DNA from 2 places in the Paracoccus sp. SMMA_5_TC genome. Region 2 is predicted to be linked to the other one. Evidence: riboswitches for the same ligand, from Rfam matches in the RefSeq annotation. Region 2 holds a riboswitch; the other holds the start of a gene.
The links. A riboswitch is a leader RNA that binds a small molecule or an ion and turns the genes downstream of it on or off. The one in region 2 is predicted to bind thiamine pyrophosphate.
Positions count from the first base shown of each region.

Region 1: it holds a riboswitch for thiamine pyrophosphate, as region 2 does, so the genes downstream of both, GB880_RS09945 (TenA family protein) here and thiD (bifunctional hydroxymethylpyrimidine kinase/phosphomethylpyrimidine kinase) in region 2, are expected to answer to the same signal.

Region 1 is NZ_CP102355.1:1,925,007-1,933,196, forward strand. Features, by position in the region: gene GB880_RS09940 (AI-2E family transporter) at 80-1,297, opposite strand; TPP riboswitch at 1,463-1,579, shown strand; gene GB880_RS09945 (TenA family protein) at 1,638-2,312, shown strand; gene GB880_RS09950 (NUDIX hydrolase) at 2,298-2,771, opposite strand; gene GB880_RS09955 (FYDLN acid domain-containing protein) at 2,845-3,168, opposite strand; gene GB880_RS09960 (M48 family metallopeptidase) at 3,316-3,999, shown strand; gene GB880_RS09965 (GntR family transcriptional regulator) at 4,039-4,683, shown strand; gene GB880_RS09970 (homoserine dehydrogenase) at 4,878-6,197, opposite strand; gene GB880_RS09975 (hypothetical protein) at 6,263-6,802, opposite strand; gene GB880_RS09980 (GNAT family N-acetyltransferase) at 6,866-7,351, opposite strand; gene scpA (methylmalonyl-CoA mutase) at 7,416-8,190, opposite strand, start outside.
Region 2 is NZ_CP102355.1:847,971-856,160, forward strand. Features, by position in the region: gene GB880_RS04240 (long-chain fatty acid--CoA ligase) at 1-1,111, opposite strand, end outside; gene GB880_RS04245 (PAS-domain containing protein) at 1,239-3,098, shown strand; gene GB880_RS04250 (response regulator transcription factor) at 3,091-3,792, shown strand; gene aroQ (type II 3-dehydroquinate dehydratase) at 3,822-4,256, shown strand; gene GB880_RS04260 (HAD family hydrolase) at 4,264-4,872, opposite strand; TPP riboswitch at 5,001-5,103, shown strand; gene thiD (bifunctional hydroxymethylpyrimidine kinase/phosphomethylpyrimidine kinase) at 5,185-5,997, shown strand; gene GB880_RS04270 (FAD-dependent oxidoreductase) at 5,997-6,977, shown strand; gene thiS (sulfur carrier protein ThiS) at 6,961-7,158, shown strand; gene GB880_RS04280 (thiazole synthase) at 7,161-7,925, shown strand; gene GB880_RS04285 (thiamine phosphate synthase) at 7,922-8,190, shown strand, end outside.

The DNA of each region.
Region 1 (8,190 bases), 1.1 Mb from region 2:
GACCTGCCATGTTCAACAAAATCGCGCGATCTGCCCGCAGACCGCGCGATTTTCCTTGTCGCGTCCGTGCAGCTGCGTTTCAGGCTACGCTGCGCGAGCGGTCTGGCGCGGGCTCGGGCGGAGGTGCAAGCGGATCCAGCCCGGCCTCTTCGGCGGCGATTTCGCGCTGCCATTCGCGCCAGATGGACACCAGCAGCGCCATCAGCACCGGGCCCACGAACAGCCCGACGATGCCCATGGTCTTGACCCCGCCGATCAGACCGAAAAATGTCGGCAGGAACGGCATCTTGACAGGGCCGCCCACCAGAACGGGGCGGATGGTCTTGTCGACAACGAAAAGTTCGCAGCTGCCCCAGATGAACAGCGCGGCGCCCTGCACCGGCGAGCCGCTGGCGATCAGATATGCGGAAACCAGAGTGAATGACAGCGGCGCCCCGCCGGGGATCAACGCCATGAATCCGGTGATCACCCCGAAGGTCACCGGCGAGGGCACGCCTGCCAGCCAGTAGGCTATACCCAGAACCACGCCTTCGCCAATGGCGATCAGTGTCATCCCCGTCACGGTGGAACTGATCGTGGCAGGCACCACCCGCGACAATCGCCCCCATCGGTCGGGCAGGATGCGCATGCCCACCCGATCAAGCTGCGCCACGAACTTGTCGCCATCCCGATACAGCACGAACAGCGTGATCAGCATGAACAGCAGCGACAGCGTCAGGTGAAAGGCAAGCGAACCTGCGGTTATTGCGCCGCGATAGATGGCACCGATGTTCGAGCCGCTGACAAGCTGCACGATTTCGCTGATACCGCCAGGGCGGCCGATGTATTTTTGCCAGTTCTCGTCCAGCCAATCGCCGATCTGCGGCAGATCGATCATCCATGCCGGGGTGGGGGCGCCGGTGGTGTTCACCGAAATGGCCCACTGGATCCAGTCGCGCAGCTCGTGGAAGGCATAGACCAGCGCCATGGCGATGGGCACGACAAGGAAACACACCAGCAGCAGCACCAGCGCAGCTGCGGTGCCTGTGCGCCCCAACCCTGCGCGCCACGCCAGGTGTTCGCGGATGGGCCAGCTGGCCAGTGCTATCACCGATGCCGCCAGCACCGGGACCAGAAAGCCGTGGAAGAAATAGATCGACGCGACCACGATCGCCAGCAGCAGCCAGCGCGCGGCCGAGATATTGGTCAGCAGCGGGGGGCGATGCAGACGCAGCCCCACCTGACGCGGAACAGGCCGCGGCGCAACGGTCTGGGGCATAACGGTGGGATCCTGATCCGTTCTGTCGCCTTTGGTCATGTCATGGTCCTGCTTGCCGAACGGGCATGTCCGGCTTTCAGCGCAACGGAATAACATCTGGTCCGGTGCTGCAAGTCAGAATGGCGTGCAAACCCCGTGCTGGGGCGGCTTTCTACCCTGACGCGTAACAGGGGGTGACAACATCCTTCGCTGCCGCTAGCTTCTGTCGCGACCAAGGGGAGCCCCGGCAAGGGGCTGAGAAATCGCTGGCCACAAGTTGCGCGATGACCCTTTGCACCTGATCCGGATCATGCCGGCGAAGGGATGGTGTGCAGCTCCGATCCCGCCCTGGCATGCTCTGGCCCCATTGCCCGGCCCGGGCCTGTAAAAGGAGAATGCCTTGAGCTCGCTGCCCATTGAAGACGGCCTTTTTGCCGAAATGAAGCACGCTTTTTCTGCCGATTGGCAGGCAGCTTCCGGACATCGTTTCGTCGAGGAACTGGCTAACGGCACCATCCCGGATTCGGTGATGGCCTATTACCTTGTGCAGGATCACCGTTTTCTGGATGCGTTTCTGACCCTGCTGGGGGCAGCCATTGCGACTGCCGACAGTTTTGATTCGCGCCTGCGATTCGGTCGCTTTGCCGGCATGGTCTCGGCCGAGGAGAACGACTATTTCCTGCGCGCTTTCATGGCATTGGGGATGGACGAGGCACGCCGGAGCGCGATTCCCGACAGCGCCCCCACCCGCAGCTTTCAGGCATTGATGCGCGAGGCGGCGCAGACGCGATCCTATGCCGCCATCCTGACCGTCCTGGTCGTGGCCGAGGCGCTGTATCTGGACTGGGCATCGCGCAGCCCGCGCCCCTTGCCGGCGAATTTCGTTCATGCCGAATGGATCATGCTGCACGACAACCCGTTCTTTCGCGATTTCGTGCAATTTCTGTGCGCCGAACTTGACCGGGTGGGGGCGCAGCAGCCGCGGGTGGTGCGCGAGTTCTTTGCCCGCGCCATCAGGGCCGAACGCGCCTTTTTCGACGACGCCTATGCGGGGGCGGCCTCAGTCCTCGGCTAGGTCGATGTCCAGCGGGCCTTGCGGTGCGCCCTGGCTGCGGAAATCGCGCACGATCCGGCACAGGGCCGGGGGCACGATCCGTTCGCCGGTGTGGCGCAGCTCGGCCAGGGTCCACCAGCGGAATTCGCGGATCGTGCGCGCCTCGGGCGCGTTCTGTACCCTGGGGTCGAAAGCCTCGGTCTCGATCAGGAAATAATCCTCGCACTGGCGCCAGCGCCGTTGATACAGCGTCAGCAGGTGCTGGCGTCGCCACAGCAGCGGGCCGATGGTCGCAGGGGCATAGCCCAGTTCCTCGGCCAGTTCGCGGCGCAGCGTCTGTTCGGGGCTTTCGCCGGCTTCGGCGCCGCCGCCGGGGGTGATCCACCAGCAGCCGTTGCCGTAATCGACGCGCATCAGCAGCACCCGGTCGTCGGGCGTCAGCAGGATGGCGCGCTTGGCATGGCGGTCGTTGATGGTCATGCGGCCCCCCGAAACTTACGACGGAATGACAACCCCGGCCGGGCAGGGGCCGGGCCGGGGCGATCACGCGATGCTATTCGTCGTCGGTGTCGGGGACATCGGCGATGTCGTCCAGCGACACATCGCCGTCGTCATCGTCATCGTCCAGCAGATCGTCGTCCAGATCGCCGGCATCGGCGTCATCGTCCAGATCGTCGTCATCGACCAGATCGGCCTGGTCATCGTCGCGCGCCGCCGTCTTTTCCGAGATCAGCGAGCGGGTGCGGCCGTTGGTCAGGCTTTCGACGGTGAACTCTGCGCCGCAGGCGGGGCAGGTCATCGGATCGTTCATCAGGTCGTAGAAGCGCGTCGCGCAGTGGGGGCAAAGGCGTTTCGTGCCCCATTCCTCTTTGGGCATGGTGTTCTCTTTCTGCCGCTTTCAGCCAAATCCGCTGTCCCCTGCCATAGCGCAGCGGGGGTGTCAAAGGCTTTTCCCCTTGCGACAGGGGGGCAGAGAAGGCGAAACTGGTCAGCACAAGCAAAGCCAGCAAGGCACATGGGGCAGATGGACGGTTTTCTGGTCGGAGGCGACATTCCGGTGCTGTTGCGGCGTTCCGCCCGCGCGCGCCGAATGACCCTGCGCGTGACCCGCGCCGGGGGCGAGGTGGTGCTGACCTTGCCCAGCCGCACCAGCCTGTCGGATGGCCGCGCCTTTGCCGAGTCGCGCGCCGATTGGTTGCGGCGCATTCGCGCCGAAATGCCGGCGCTGCGGCGAATCGTGCCGGGCGCGATGCTGCCGGTCGAGGGGGTGTTGCGCCGCATCGCCCCGACCGCCGAGGCGCGTCTGCAACTGCGCCCAGACGCGCTGCTGCTGCCGCAGGATCGGCCGGCCGGGGTCATGGTCGAAACCTGGCTGCGCGGCCTGGCGCGCGACAGGCTGGCTGCCGCCTGCGACCGGCACGCGGCGGTGCTGGGGCGGCAGTTCACGGCGCTGGCGCTGCGCGACACCCGCTCGCGCTGGGGCAGTTGCACCCATGACGGGCGGCTGATGTTTTCCTGGCGTCTGGTCATGGCACCGCCCCAGGTGCTGGATTACGTCGCCGCGCATGAGGTGGCGCATCTGCGGCACATGGACCATTCGGATGCCTTCTGGCGGACGACGGCGGCGCTGTTGCCCGGATTCGAGCAACCGCGGGCGTGGCTGCGCCGGCACGGGCACGAACTGCTGACCTGGCGGTTCCGCGACTGAACCATTGACCTTGACTGCGGATGTGATCACAGACACGGCATGAGTCCCTCGCGTTCCTCGGAAACCGCCGCGCATGAGCGGCTTTATCGCAGCCTGCGCCAGCGCATCATGCTGGGCGAACTGCCGCCCGGCCTGCCGCTGACCCTGCGCGGGCTGGCGGCCGAACACCGGGTCTCGATGACGCCCGCGCGCGAAGCCGTGCGGCGGCTGGTGGCGGAAGGCGCGCTGACGCTGTCGTCCTCGGGCCGGATTGCCACCCCCGAACTGTCGGTCGAGCGGATCGAGGAACTGGCCGCCCTGCGTGGGTTGATCGAGCCCGAACTGGCCTCGCGCGCCTTGCCGCGCGCCCATCAGGCGCTGATCGAGCGGATGGCGCTGTTGAACGCTGCGATAGGTGAGGCCGCCGAATCGCATGACGCCGTCACCTATATCCGCACCAACCTGGAATTTCACCGCTTGCTCTATCTGCGGGCCCAGGCACCGGCGATGCTGGCCATCGTCGAAACCGTGTGGCTGCAACTCGGCCCGACGATGCGGGCCCTGTATGGCCGGGTCAAGCGCAACGAGCCGCCCCGCCATCACCGCATGATCCTGGCGTCGCTGCGTGCCGGAGACGAGCCGGGGTTGCGGCTGGCGGTTCGCGCCGATGTCACCCACGGGTTGCGCCACCTTTCGACAAGCTGAGCCCGCAAGCCTGACGCAAGCCGGGCGTGGGCAGCCATCCGGGTGCCGCGCACAGCCTTTCTGCAAGGCGCCGGACAGATCGGGCTGCGGCGGATGGCGACAGGACGACCCGCCACCGGCCGCGACGCCGTGATACGGTCGGATGTGCCGGCAGGGGCCTTGTGGGCAGGCGCCGGCATCATTTGGTCACAGGGTCAGACCTCCTCGATCCGCAGTTCGACCGGCTCGCCGGCGATGACGCCGGTGCGGGGCATGGCCTCGATGGCATGGTCGATGGCCTCGGGCGTGGTCTTGTGGGTCACGATCAGGACCGGCGCGATGCCGGCGGTTTCGGCATGGCCGTATTGCCGCATCCGGTCGATCGAGATGCCCGCGTCCCCAAGGACGCTGGCCACCTTGGCCAGGGCGCCCGGCTTGTCGGTCAGTTGCAGGCGGATGTAATAGGCTGCGGGCACGGCGGTGCGGGCGGGCTGCGGCCGCGCCAGATTGCGCGCGGGCTGGCCAAAGCTGGGCATGCGCACGCCGCGCGCGATCTCGACGATGTCGGACATGACGGCGCTGGCGGTCGGGCCTTCGCCGGCACCGGCACCGCGTAGAACGATCTGACCGACGGAATCGCCTTCGATCACCACCATGTTGGTGCCGCCCTGCAACTGCCCCAGCGGGCTGTCGGCGGGCACCAGGCAGGGCGACATGCGCTGTTCCAGCCCGCGGCCGGTCATCTGCGCGACCCCCAGCAGCTTGATGCGATAGCCCATGTCGGCGGCGCGGCGGATGTCGTCGATGCTGACGCGCTCGATCCCCTCGATTTCTACGGCGTCGAATGCGGGGCGGGTGCCGAAGGCGATGGCCGCCAGCAAGGCCAGCTTGTGGCTGGCGTCGATGCCGCCCACGTCCAGCGTCGGATCGGCCTCCAGATAGCCCAGCTGCCGGGCCTCTTCAAAGACGGCCTCATAGGGCAGGCCGGCGCTTTCCATCCGGGTCAGGATGTAGTTGCAGGTGCCGTTCATGACCCCCATCACCCGCCGGATCTCGTTTCCGGCAAGGGATTCGGTCATGGCCTTGATCACCGGGATGCCGCCGGCCACTGCCGCCTCGAAGCGGATCACGCGGCCCTGCGCCTCGGCCAGTTCGGCCAGTTCCTGGCCGTGCACGGCCAGCAGGGCCTTGTTTGCAGTAACCACATCCTTGCCGGCGCGCAGCGCGGCGGTCACCGCCTCGCGCGCGATGCCCTCGTCGCCGCCGATCAGTTCGACAAAGACATCCACATCCTCACGCGTGGCCAGCGCACGGGCGTCATCCTCCCACGCATAGGCCGACAGGTCGGCGTCGCGGTTCTTGCGCCGGTCGCGGGCGCTGACGGCGGTGATCGTCACCGGCCGGCCGGCACGGGCGGCAATCAGGGCTGCGTGTTTCTGGATGATCTTGACGGTGCCGATCCCCACGGTGCCCAGGCCGGCGATGCCAAGACGCAGGGGAGAGGAGGCGGGCTGCCCAGGATGTGGGGCGGACATGATTAACTCTTATCTAGGGACAGGGCGGTGTTAGCGGATGGCGCGGGGGCATGCAACGCGCATGCTCAGGGCTCGTCGTCGCCGGCCCAATATCCTTGCAAACCTGTCGCACGCATCACGCGCAGGACTTCCTGACCAAGGTCGACGGTTTCGGCCCGGATCGCCCGCAGATCATCAATCCACATGTCATCTTTATGGACCTGGCCGCGATTATCGACAAAGGCCGGGTGCCAGCGGCCGCGATCCTCGGTAGGTCGCCATGAAGCATGACAAAGCAGGTTGCGTTTCAGCCGCGCCGCCGCCAGCCGTTCGGTGATGCGGTCGCGCTGGCGCAGCCCGGGATGGCGCCGCATGGCGGCGTCGAGCTGGTCGATCAGCGTGCCCATGGAATCGTCGGCAATGCCGCCGATATGGGTCAACCAGTGGCGCAGTTCCTGTTCGGTCAGGTCGTCGGCCAGCCGCGCGCGGTCCAGCGCATAGATGGTGCGCTTGATGATTTCCTCCAGCCAGCCAAAGCTGGCCACGCATTGCCCCAGTTCCGCCGCAAAATCGGCCGGCAGCGTGTAATGCGTTTCCGGCGGCGCGCCGATCCTGTCGTGAGTCATGCCGTCAGCCCCATGGGATGCGCGGCCACAGTTTCACAGCCCCCCGCGGCAGACAAGCGCGGCTCACAGCAGCTTGTGCAGCAACACCAGGTCCAGCCAGCGGCCGAACTTGCGCCCGGCCTGCGGCACCAGCCCGACCTGACGATACCCCAGCGCCCGATGAAAGCCGAGGCCGGCGGCGTTCTCGCCCGAAACACCGGCGATCATGCCATGGGCGCCGGCGTCGCGGGCGTGATCCTCGATCGCGACCATCAGCGCGCGGCCCAGGCCGCGCCCCTGAGCGGCGGGGGACAGGATGATGGTATGTTCCATCGTATGGGCGTAGCCGTTGCCGGCGCGGAACTGGTCATAGCTTGCCAGTCCCACCACCGCGCCGCCCGTTTCCGCAACTAGGAACTCGCGCCCGGCCCGGCGACGATCCGCCATCATCTGCGCCAGACCCTCGGCCGTCTTTTCCTGGCTGGAAAAGGTGATGATGCTGTCGCGGATCATCGGGTTCCAGAAATCCATGATCGCGGGAATATCCCGGGGCGCGGCGGGTCGGATCATCGGGCGATTCCTGCAAGCTGGGGCCGCCCCGGTGCCGGTGCCGGCGTCGGGGCGGCGGCTGGGATCAGGCGGCGCGCGCGGCGCGGATCAGCGCCAGGATGTCGCGCGCGGCCGAAGGAATGTTGGTTCCGGGGCCGAAGATCGCCTTGACCCCGGCTTTCTTCAGGAAGTCGTAATCCTGCTGCGGGATGACGCCGCCGCAGATCACGATGATGTCCTCGGCCCCCTGATCCTTCAGCGCGGCGATCAGCTTGGGGGCCAGCGTCTTGTGTCCGGCCGCCTGCGACGAGATGCCGACCACATGCACGTCATTGTCGATGGCGTCCTGCGCCGCCTCTTCTGGGGTCTGGAACAGCGGCCCCACGTCCACGTCGAAGCCGATGTCGGCAAAGGCGGTGGCAATGACCTTGGCGCCGCGGTCATGACCGTCCTGGCCCATCTTGACCACCAGCATCCGCGGCCGGCGGCCTTCGTCCTCGGCGAATTTCTCGACATCGCGCTGGATCTGGGCGAATTCGTCATCACCTTCGTATGCGGCGCCATAGACGCCGGCCAGCGTCTTGACCTCGGCCCGGTGCCGGCCGAATTCCTTTTCCATCGCCATGCTGATTTCCCCCACCGAGGCCCGGGCGCGGGCGGCCACCACCGCCGCCTCGAGCAGATTGCCGCCTTCGCGCGCGCGGCGGCTGATTTCGTCCAGCGCCGCCTGGCAGGCGGCTTCGTCGCGGCTGGCGCGCATGGCGTTCAGCCGGGCGATCTGCGCCTCGCGCACCTTCACGTTGTCGATATCCAGAAAGTCGATGGGATCTTCCTTGGCCAGACGATACTTGTTCACACCG
Region 2 (8,190 bases):
AGATCTCGGGACCGATCGCCTCGCCGGCGGTATAACCGACGCGGATGCGCGAATAGCCCAGGGTGTTCTTCAACGGCCCATAGACCAGGACATTGCCGATGGCGTAGCGCAGCCGGTCCAGAAGCCCGACCGGCTTGCCGTCCAGCAGCGCCGGACCCACCCGCCGCGCCAGATCCATGTAATGCTTGAACATGCCGCGCTTGACCCGGCCGGCATCTTCCATGCGGATCATCACGCTGGTCAGCTGACCTTCGAACACGCGCGGGGGCGCAAAGAAGTAGGTCGGCCCGATTTCGCGCAGGTCGTTCATCATCGTATGCGCGCCTTCGGGGCAATTGACGGTAAAGCCCGCCCAATAGGCCTGGCCTACGGAAAAGATGAAGTCGCCCACCCAGGCCATGGGCAGATAGGCCAGAACCTCCTCGCGCTCGGTCAGCTTGTCGAAGCTGGCGCTGTTGCGGGCGGTTTCGATGATGTTGCGGTTGGAGAGCACCACCCCCTTGGGCTTGCCGGTGGTGCCCGAGGTGTAAAGCATCACGCAGGTGTCGTCATAGCCCAGCGCCGCGATCCGGCGATCCAGTTCGGCCTCGTGGCGCTGATGGGCGGCGCGGCCTTCGGCCTGGACATCGGCCAGGGCGTTCATGTTGCTGTGGTCGTATTTGCGCATGCCGCGCTTGTCGGTATAGACGATCTGCTCGATCCGCGGGGCGCGGGCGCCCACCTCCAGCACCTTGTCGACCTGTTCCTGATCGCCGCAGACGACGAACCGCGCGCCGCTGTGATCCAGAACATAGGCCATTTCGTCTGCGACCGCGTCCTGATACAGCGGCACCGGCACCGCGCCGCACATCTGCGCCGCGACCATCGACCAGTAATGCGCCGGACGGTTGCGGCCCACGATCGCGACATGGTCCCCGGGCGCCAGGCCCATGTTCAGAAAACCCAACGCCAGCGCGCGGATTTCCTCGGCCGCCTGGGCCCAAGTCCAGCTTTGCCAGATGCCGAATTCCTTTTCACGATACGCGGGCCGATTGCCGAACCGGGCGACGTTGCGCGCCAGCAGTGCCGGAATCGACTGCAAATCGGCCTGAGCCGGCTGCAGGTTCTGCATGAGTCCTCCCCCCTGTCGAACGGGCTCCCCTCCCGTCCGGCTTCCGCAGGTTTCGTTGCTAATCCTTGCGCGAGTTTTTCCCAAACCTTACGAATTGTTACGCCATGCGGCAATTGAAAGTATCGGTATGTCCCAGGACCGCCACAGTGAACTGACCCGATCGGGTCTGAACCTGATCCGACAGGCGATATCGATCTTCGACGCCGAACTGCGGCTGGCGGTGTGCAACCGGACCTATCAGGCCATGTTCGACCTGCCCGACGAGCTGACCCGCCCAGGGACCACATTCGAGCAGACCATCCGCTTTCTGGTGGCACGGGGGGAATACGGCCCGCAGGAAGATCCCGAGGCTGCGGTGCACGAGCGCGTCGCGCAGGCGCGCACCTTTCAGCCCCATTACATGGAACGCAGACGCGCCGACGGGCGCTGGATCTCGGTCGAGGGGGCACCGCTGAGCCAGGGCGGCTGGATCGCCGTCTATACCGACATCACCCATATCAAGCGCCAGGAACAACTGCTGCGCGCCCGCTCCGAGGAGCTGAGCGAGTCGGTGCTGACCCATGCCGAGCGGCTGGCCGCCGCCAACCGCGCGCTGGCCGCCACCAATGCCGCGCTTGAGGAAGCCAAGCGCGTGCTGACCGAATCGGAAGCCCGCACCCGTCAGGTCACCGCAATGGTGCCCGCCCATATCGCGCATATGGACCACAATTACCGCTATACCTTTTCCAACAACCAGATTTCGGCGGTGTTTCCCGGGGCCGATGCCGCGATCCTGGGCCGGGACGGCGCCAGCGTGCTGGGGGCCGAAACCTTCGACCGCATCCGACCGCACATGGACCGGGCCATCGCCGGCCAGCCGCAGGTGTTCGAAATCACCCATCCGCCTTCGGGGCGGCGCATCCGCATCGCGCTGACCCCCGATCAGGCCGGGCGCGGCGCCTATATCCTGTCCACCGATGTCAGCGCCGAGGTTCAGGCCCGCGAGGCGCTGAGCCACGCCGCCAAGCGCGCGCTGGCCGCGCAGCTGACCTCGGGGCTGGCGCATGATTTCGGCAATCTGCTGACCATCATCCTGGGCCTGCAGGGCCGGCTGGCGCGCGCGCCGCTGACCCCAGACCAGGCCGAGGATGTGCAGGCGACGCTGGCCGCCGCCCGCCGCGGGGTGGCGCTGCTGGATGGGATCGCCGCCCTGACCGGGGAACGCAACCAGCACCCGCAGCCCGTCGATCTGTCGGTGCTGTTCGAGGAACTGGCGGCCATGACCCGCCCCACCCTGGGCGAGGGCGTCTTGCTGCGGCATCAGGTGATCGACCTGCCGGCCCGGGTGATGCTGGATCCGGGTGCGCTGCAGGATGCGCTGCTGAACCTGATGCTGAATGCCCGCGATGCGATGCAGGGCGTGGGGCGCATCCTGTTGCAGGCGCGCGGGGCCGGGCGCTGGCTGGAAATCACCGTCACCGACAGCGGCCCGGGCTTTTCGCCCGAGGCGCTGGCCCGCGGCACCGAACCCTTCTTCACCACCAAGGGCGCGCAGGGCACCGGGCTGGGACTGGCGATGGTCTATGACCAGATCAAGCTGGCGGGCGGCACGCTGCGGCTGTTGAATGTGGCCGAAGGCGCGCAGGTGCGTATCCGCCTGCCCCTGCGTGCCGCCCGCCCGCATCTGGTCCTGCTGGCCGAGGACGACCCGCTGATCCGCGAAACCACGCGCGAGATGCTGACCGCCCAGGGCCATTCGGTGATCGAGGCCGCCTCGCTGGCCGAGGCACGCGAACTGACCGACCTGCCCGGGTTGACGCTGATCCTGTCGGACCTGCAACTCGGCGACGGCTCGGGTGCGTCGCTGGGCGCGGCGGGGTTGCCGCTGGTGCTGATGACGGCATTGCCGCCCGACGATCCGCGCCGGGCGGGGCTTGACTGTCCGGTGCTGACCAAGCCCTTTGACGAGATGCAACTGGCCGAGGCTCTGGGATCCTTCCATGACTGAAACGCCGCTGATCGCGATTCTGGACGACGAACCCGACATCCGGCGGCTGCTGTCGGTTGCGCTGGAAGAGGCCGGATTTCGCACCATCGCCTTTGCCCGCGCCACCGAGTTCGAGGCGGCGCTGCGCCGCATCGAGCCCGAGGCCATTCTGATCGACCTGGGCCTGCCGGACCGCGACGGACTGGCGCTGGTGCATCGGCTGGCGCGCGATTCCGGCGCCGCCATCATCATCATCTCGGGGCGGGCGCAGGTGCAGGACCGCGTCACCGGCCTGGAACTGGGCGCCGACGACTATATCATCAAGCCCTTCGACCCGGCCGAGGTGGTGGCCCGCATCCGCGCCCGGCTGCGCAAGCCCGGCCGCGAGCCCACCCCCGGCCGCCAGCAGTTGCGCTTTGCCGGCTGGGCGGTCGATTTCGACCGCTATGTGCTGACCTCGCCCGAAGGCGTCGAAACCCCGATCAGCCATGCCGAGGCCGAGGTGCTGCGCATGTTCCTGGACAATCCGCGCCGGCTGATTTCCCGGGCGCAGATGCTGGAGACGCTGGGCGGCACCGCGGGCGAAAGCTTCGACCGCGCCATGGATGTGCGCATCTCGCGCCTGCGCACCAAGCTGGGCGAGGATCCCCGGAACCCGCGGCTGATCAAGACCATCTACGGCGCGGGCTATATCTTCCTGGCCGAACCCGGCTAACCTGCCCCGACACCTAGCCCGAGAATCAGATGCCCACCGTCTTTATCCTGAACGGCCCGAACCTGAACCTGCTGGGCCAGCGCCAGCCCGAGATCTATGGCCACACCACCCTGGCCGATGTGGAACGCGACTGCGCGGCGCTGGCGGCCGAGCTGGGGCTGAGCACCCGCTTTCACCAGTCGAACCACGAAGGCGTGCTGATCGACCTGATCCACGCCGCCCGCCACGACGGCCAGGCCATCGTCATCAACCCGGCGGCCTTCACCCATACCTCGGTGGCGATCCTGGATGCGCTGAACAGTTTCGAGGGCCCGGTGATCGAGGTGCATATCTCGAACGTGCATCAGCGCGAGGCCTTTCGCCACCATTCCTATGTCAGCCTGCGGGCCGAAGGCGTGATCGCCGGGCTGGGCACGCATGGCTATCTGCTGGCGCTGCGCCATGTGGCGCGGATGATCCTTTGAAACCGGTCTAAAGGTCGAACAGCCCGCGGCGGGTCAGGTCGCGCGCCAGCGTAGCGGCGCCGGTAAAACGGATCGCCTGCATGCCCAGCGCCTGCGCGGCCGCGACGTTTTCGGGATTGTCGTCGATCAGCAGGCAATCGCCGGCGCTCAGCCCGTTGCGATCCAGCAGCAGGCGATAGATCCCCGGCTCGGGCTTGATCATGCCGACCTGGCCCGACACCACGATATCGGCGAAGATCTGCCCCAGCCGCGGATGCAGTTCCAGCGCCGCGGGCCAGGTATCGGCCGACCAGTTGGTCAGCGCGTAAAGCGGACAGTTGCGGGCCAGAAGCGCCTCGGCGATTTCCCAGCTGCCGGGGATGCGCTTTTCGATGGTGACGGCAAAGGCGGCGACATAACCCCGCAGATGCCGGGCGGCGTCGCCATGGGCGGCCTCTGCCGCCGCCAGACCCTGGGCCAGGCTGCGGCCGCGATCCTGCTCGCGGTTCCACTGGGCAAAGCCGATCTGCGCCATCCAGGCCTCGGCCGCGTCGCGGCTGGCAAAGACATCGGCAAAGGCCAGGGCCGGATCCCAGTCGATCAGCACCCCGCCCAGATCGAAGATCACATTGGTCATCCGCCTGCCCCGCTGTCCGACTGTCCGACTGTCCGCCCCAGCTAATGCGCAGCGCCGCGACCAAGGTCAAGCGCCCTGCCCGCGGGCCCTTGCGCGGCGGCGCCGCCTGCCCTAATGTGACAACGAAATTTCTACACTTGGGGTGCCCCGACGGGGCTGAGAGGTGCAAGGCACCGACCCATCGAACCTGATCCGGGTCATGCCGGCGGAGGGAAGGGTAGATCGTGGCACCATGGCCCTCAGGCCGCGCAAGGTGCCCGCGTATTTCCCCACCCATCCCGACATGGCCGGACCGACAAGGAACCGCGTGCCATGCGTCACCCGATCGCCCTGACCATCGCCGGCTCGGACAGCGGCGGCGGCGCCGGCATCCAGGCCGACCTGAAAAGCTTTTCGGCACTGGGGGTCTATGGCGCCTCGGTCATCACCGCGATCACCGCCCAGAACACCCGCACCGTCGCCGCCGTGGCGGCGGTCAGCCCGGCGATGGTGGCCGCCCAGATCGACGCGGTCCTTGGCGATCTGGAGGTGCGGGCGATCAAGATCGGCATGCTGGGCGGCGAAGAGGTGATCGCAGCCGTCGCCGACCGGCTGCGCGTGCTGTTGCAGGCCAATCCGGTGCCGGTGGTGCTGGACCCGGTGATGGTGGCGAAATCGGGCGATCCGCTGCTGGCCGATCAGGCGGTGGCGACACTGCGCGAAAGGTTGCTGCCGCTGGCCACGCTGCTGACTCCGAACCTGCCCGAGGCGGCGCGGCTGCTGGGCCGGCCCGTGGCCGAAACCCCCGAAGAGATGGCAGCCCAGGGCGAGGCGCTGCGCGACCTGGGCCCGGCCCATGTGCTGATGAAGGGAGGCCACGCCCCGGGCCGGCTGTGCACCGACCTGCTGGTCGGCCCGCAGCCGCTGAGCCTGACCGCCCCGCGCCAGCAGACACGCAACACCCATGGCACCGGATGCAGCCTGTCATCGGCCATAGCGGCGGGGATGGCGCAGGGCCTGGGCGTGGCGCAGGCGGTGGCGCAGGCGCATCGCTGGTTGCAGGGGGCGATCGCGGCGGCCGACGATCTGGCCGTCGGTCTTGGCCACGGGCCGGTGCATCATTTCCACGCGCTCTGGGGGCGGTGATGGCGGATGTCACCATCCTGGGCGCCGGGGTCATGGGGCTGTGCATCGCCAGCGAACTGGTGGCGCGCGGGGTCAGGGCGCAGCTGATCGATCCCGCCGGCGGTCCGGGACCGCAGGCCTGCAGCTGGTGGGCCGGCGGCATGCTGGCGCCGCATTGCGAAAGCGAAAGCGCCGAACCGACGGTCCTGCGCCTGGGCGCCGAGGCGGCGCAATGGTGGGCGCGTCGGGGCGCGCGGCTGACCCAACGCGGCACGCTGGTGCTGGCGCTGTCGCGCGACCGCGCCGAACTGGACCGCTTTGCCCGCCTGACCCAGGGCCACCAGACCGTCAGCGGCGACGAGATCGCGGCCCTGGAGCCCGATCTGGCCGGGCGCATCCCGCGCGGGCTGTTCTATGCCAGCGAATCGCATCTGGACCCGCGCCAGGCGCTGGCGGCGCTGCGCGACGATCTGGCGGCGCGGGGGACGCCCATCCGGACCGGCGCACCGACGCCACAGGGGCTGGTCATCGACGCGCGCGGTCTGGCCGCCCGCGACCGGCTGGCCGACCTGCGCGGCGTGCGCGGCGAGATGATGGTCATTCGCTGCCCGGAACTGCGGCTTGGCCGCACCATCCGCCTGCTGCACCCGCGCATCCCGATCTATCTGGTGCCGCGCGGCGACGGCATCTACATGCTGGGCGCCACCATGCTGGAAAGCGGCACCCGCAGCCATGTCACCGCCCGTTCCGCGGTCGAATTGCTGAGCGCGCTTTACGCCCTGCACCCCGGCTTTGCCGAGGCCGAGATCCTCGAGCTGGGCGCCGATGCCCGCCCCGCATTTCCCGACAACCTGCCCCGCCTGCGCCGGCGGGGACAGACGCTGTTTGCCAATGGCCTCTACCGCCACGGCTATCTTTTGGCCCCCGCCGTGGCGCGCATGACGGCCGAATACCTGATCGATGGCCAGATCCCGGAGTTGATGGATGAAAATCACCCTTAACGGTGCCCCGCACGAATTGTCCGGCCCGACGGTCCAGGACGCCCTGGCCGAAATCGGCCTGGCCGAGGCGCGCGTCGCCACGGCGCTGAACGGCGTCTTTCTGCCCGCCGACCAGCGCGCCCTGACCCCGCTTGGCGATGGCGACGCGCTGGAAGTCGTCGCCCCGATGCAGGGGGGCTGACCATGCCGCAATTTTACGGCACCACCATCGACAGCGCGCTGATGCTGGGCACGGCGCAATACCCGTCGCCGGCAGTCATGGCGCAGGCGTTCCAGGCTTCGGGCGCCGGGATTGCCACGGTCAGCCTGCGGCGCGAAGGCGGCGGCGGCCAGGACTTTTTCCGCCTGATCCAGGGCCTGGGCATCCCGCTGCTGCCCAATACCGCCGGCTGCCATTCCGTGCGCGAGGCGGTGACCACCGCACAGATGGCGCGCGAGCTGTTCGGCACGCCCTGGATCAAGCTCGAGGTGATCCGCGACGATGATACCCTGTGCCCCGATGTGGTGGCGCTGATCGATGCGGCGCGCATCCTGTCGCAGGACGGTTTCCAGGTCTTTCCCTATTGCACCGAGGATCTGTCGGTCTGCGGCCGCCTGCTGGAGGCGGGATGCGAGGTGCTGATGCCCTGGGGCGCGCCCATCGGCTCGGGCCGGGGGCTGAACAACGCCTATGGGCTGCGCAGTCTCAGGGCGCATTTCCCCCAGGTGCCGCTGGTGGTCGATGCCGGCATCGGCCTGCCCAGCCATGCCGCGCAGGCGATGGAACTGGGCTATGACGCCGTTCTGCTGAACACCGCCGTCGCCCGCGCCGGCGATCCGGTGGCAATGGCCCGCGCCATGGCCCTGGCGATCGAGGCCGGCCGGCTTGCCCATGCCGCCCAGCCGATCGAGGCCCGCGACATGGCCGCACCCTCGACCCCGATGCTGGGGATGGCGGTGCTGGCATGAAGCTGCCGCGCTTTTACCCGATCTTCGACAACACCGACTGGCTGCGGCGGGCGCTGCCCTTGGGGGTCGGTCTGGTGCAGATCCGTATCAAGGACCAGCCCGCGCCGCGGCTTTTGGGCGAACTGGCGCTGGCGCAGGAACTGTGCCGGGAACATGGCGCCACGCTGGTCATCAACGACCACTGGCAGGCCGCCATCGACCTGGGCTGCGACTTCGTGCATCTGGGGCAAGAGGATCTGGACGCGGCCGATGTCGCCGCGATCCG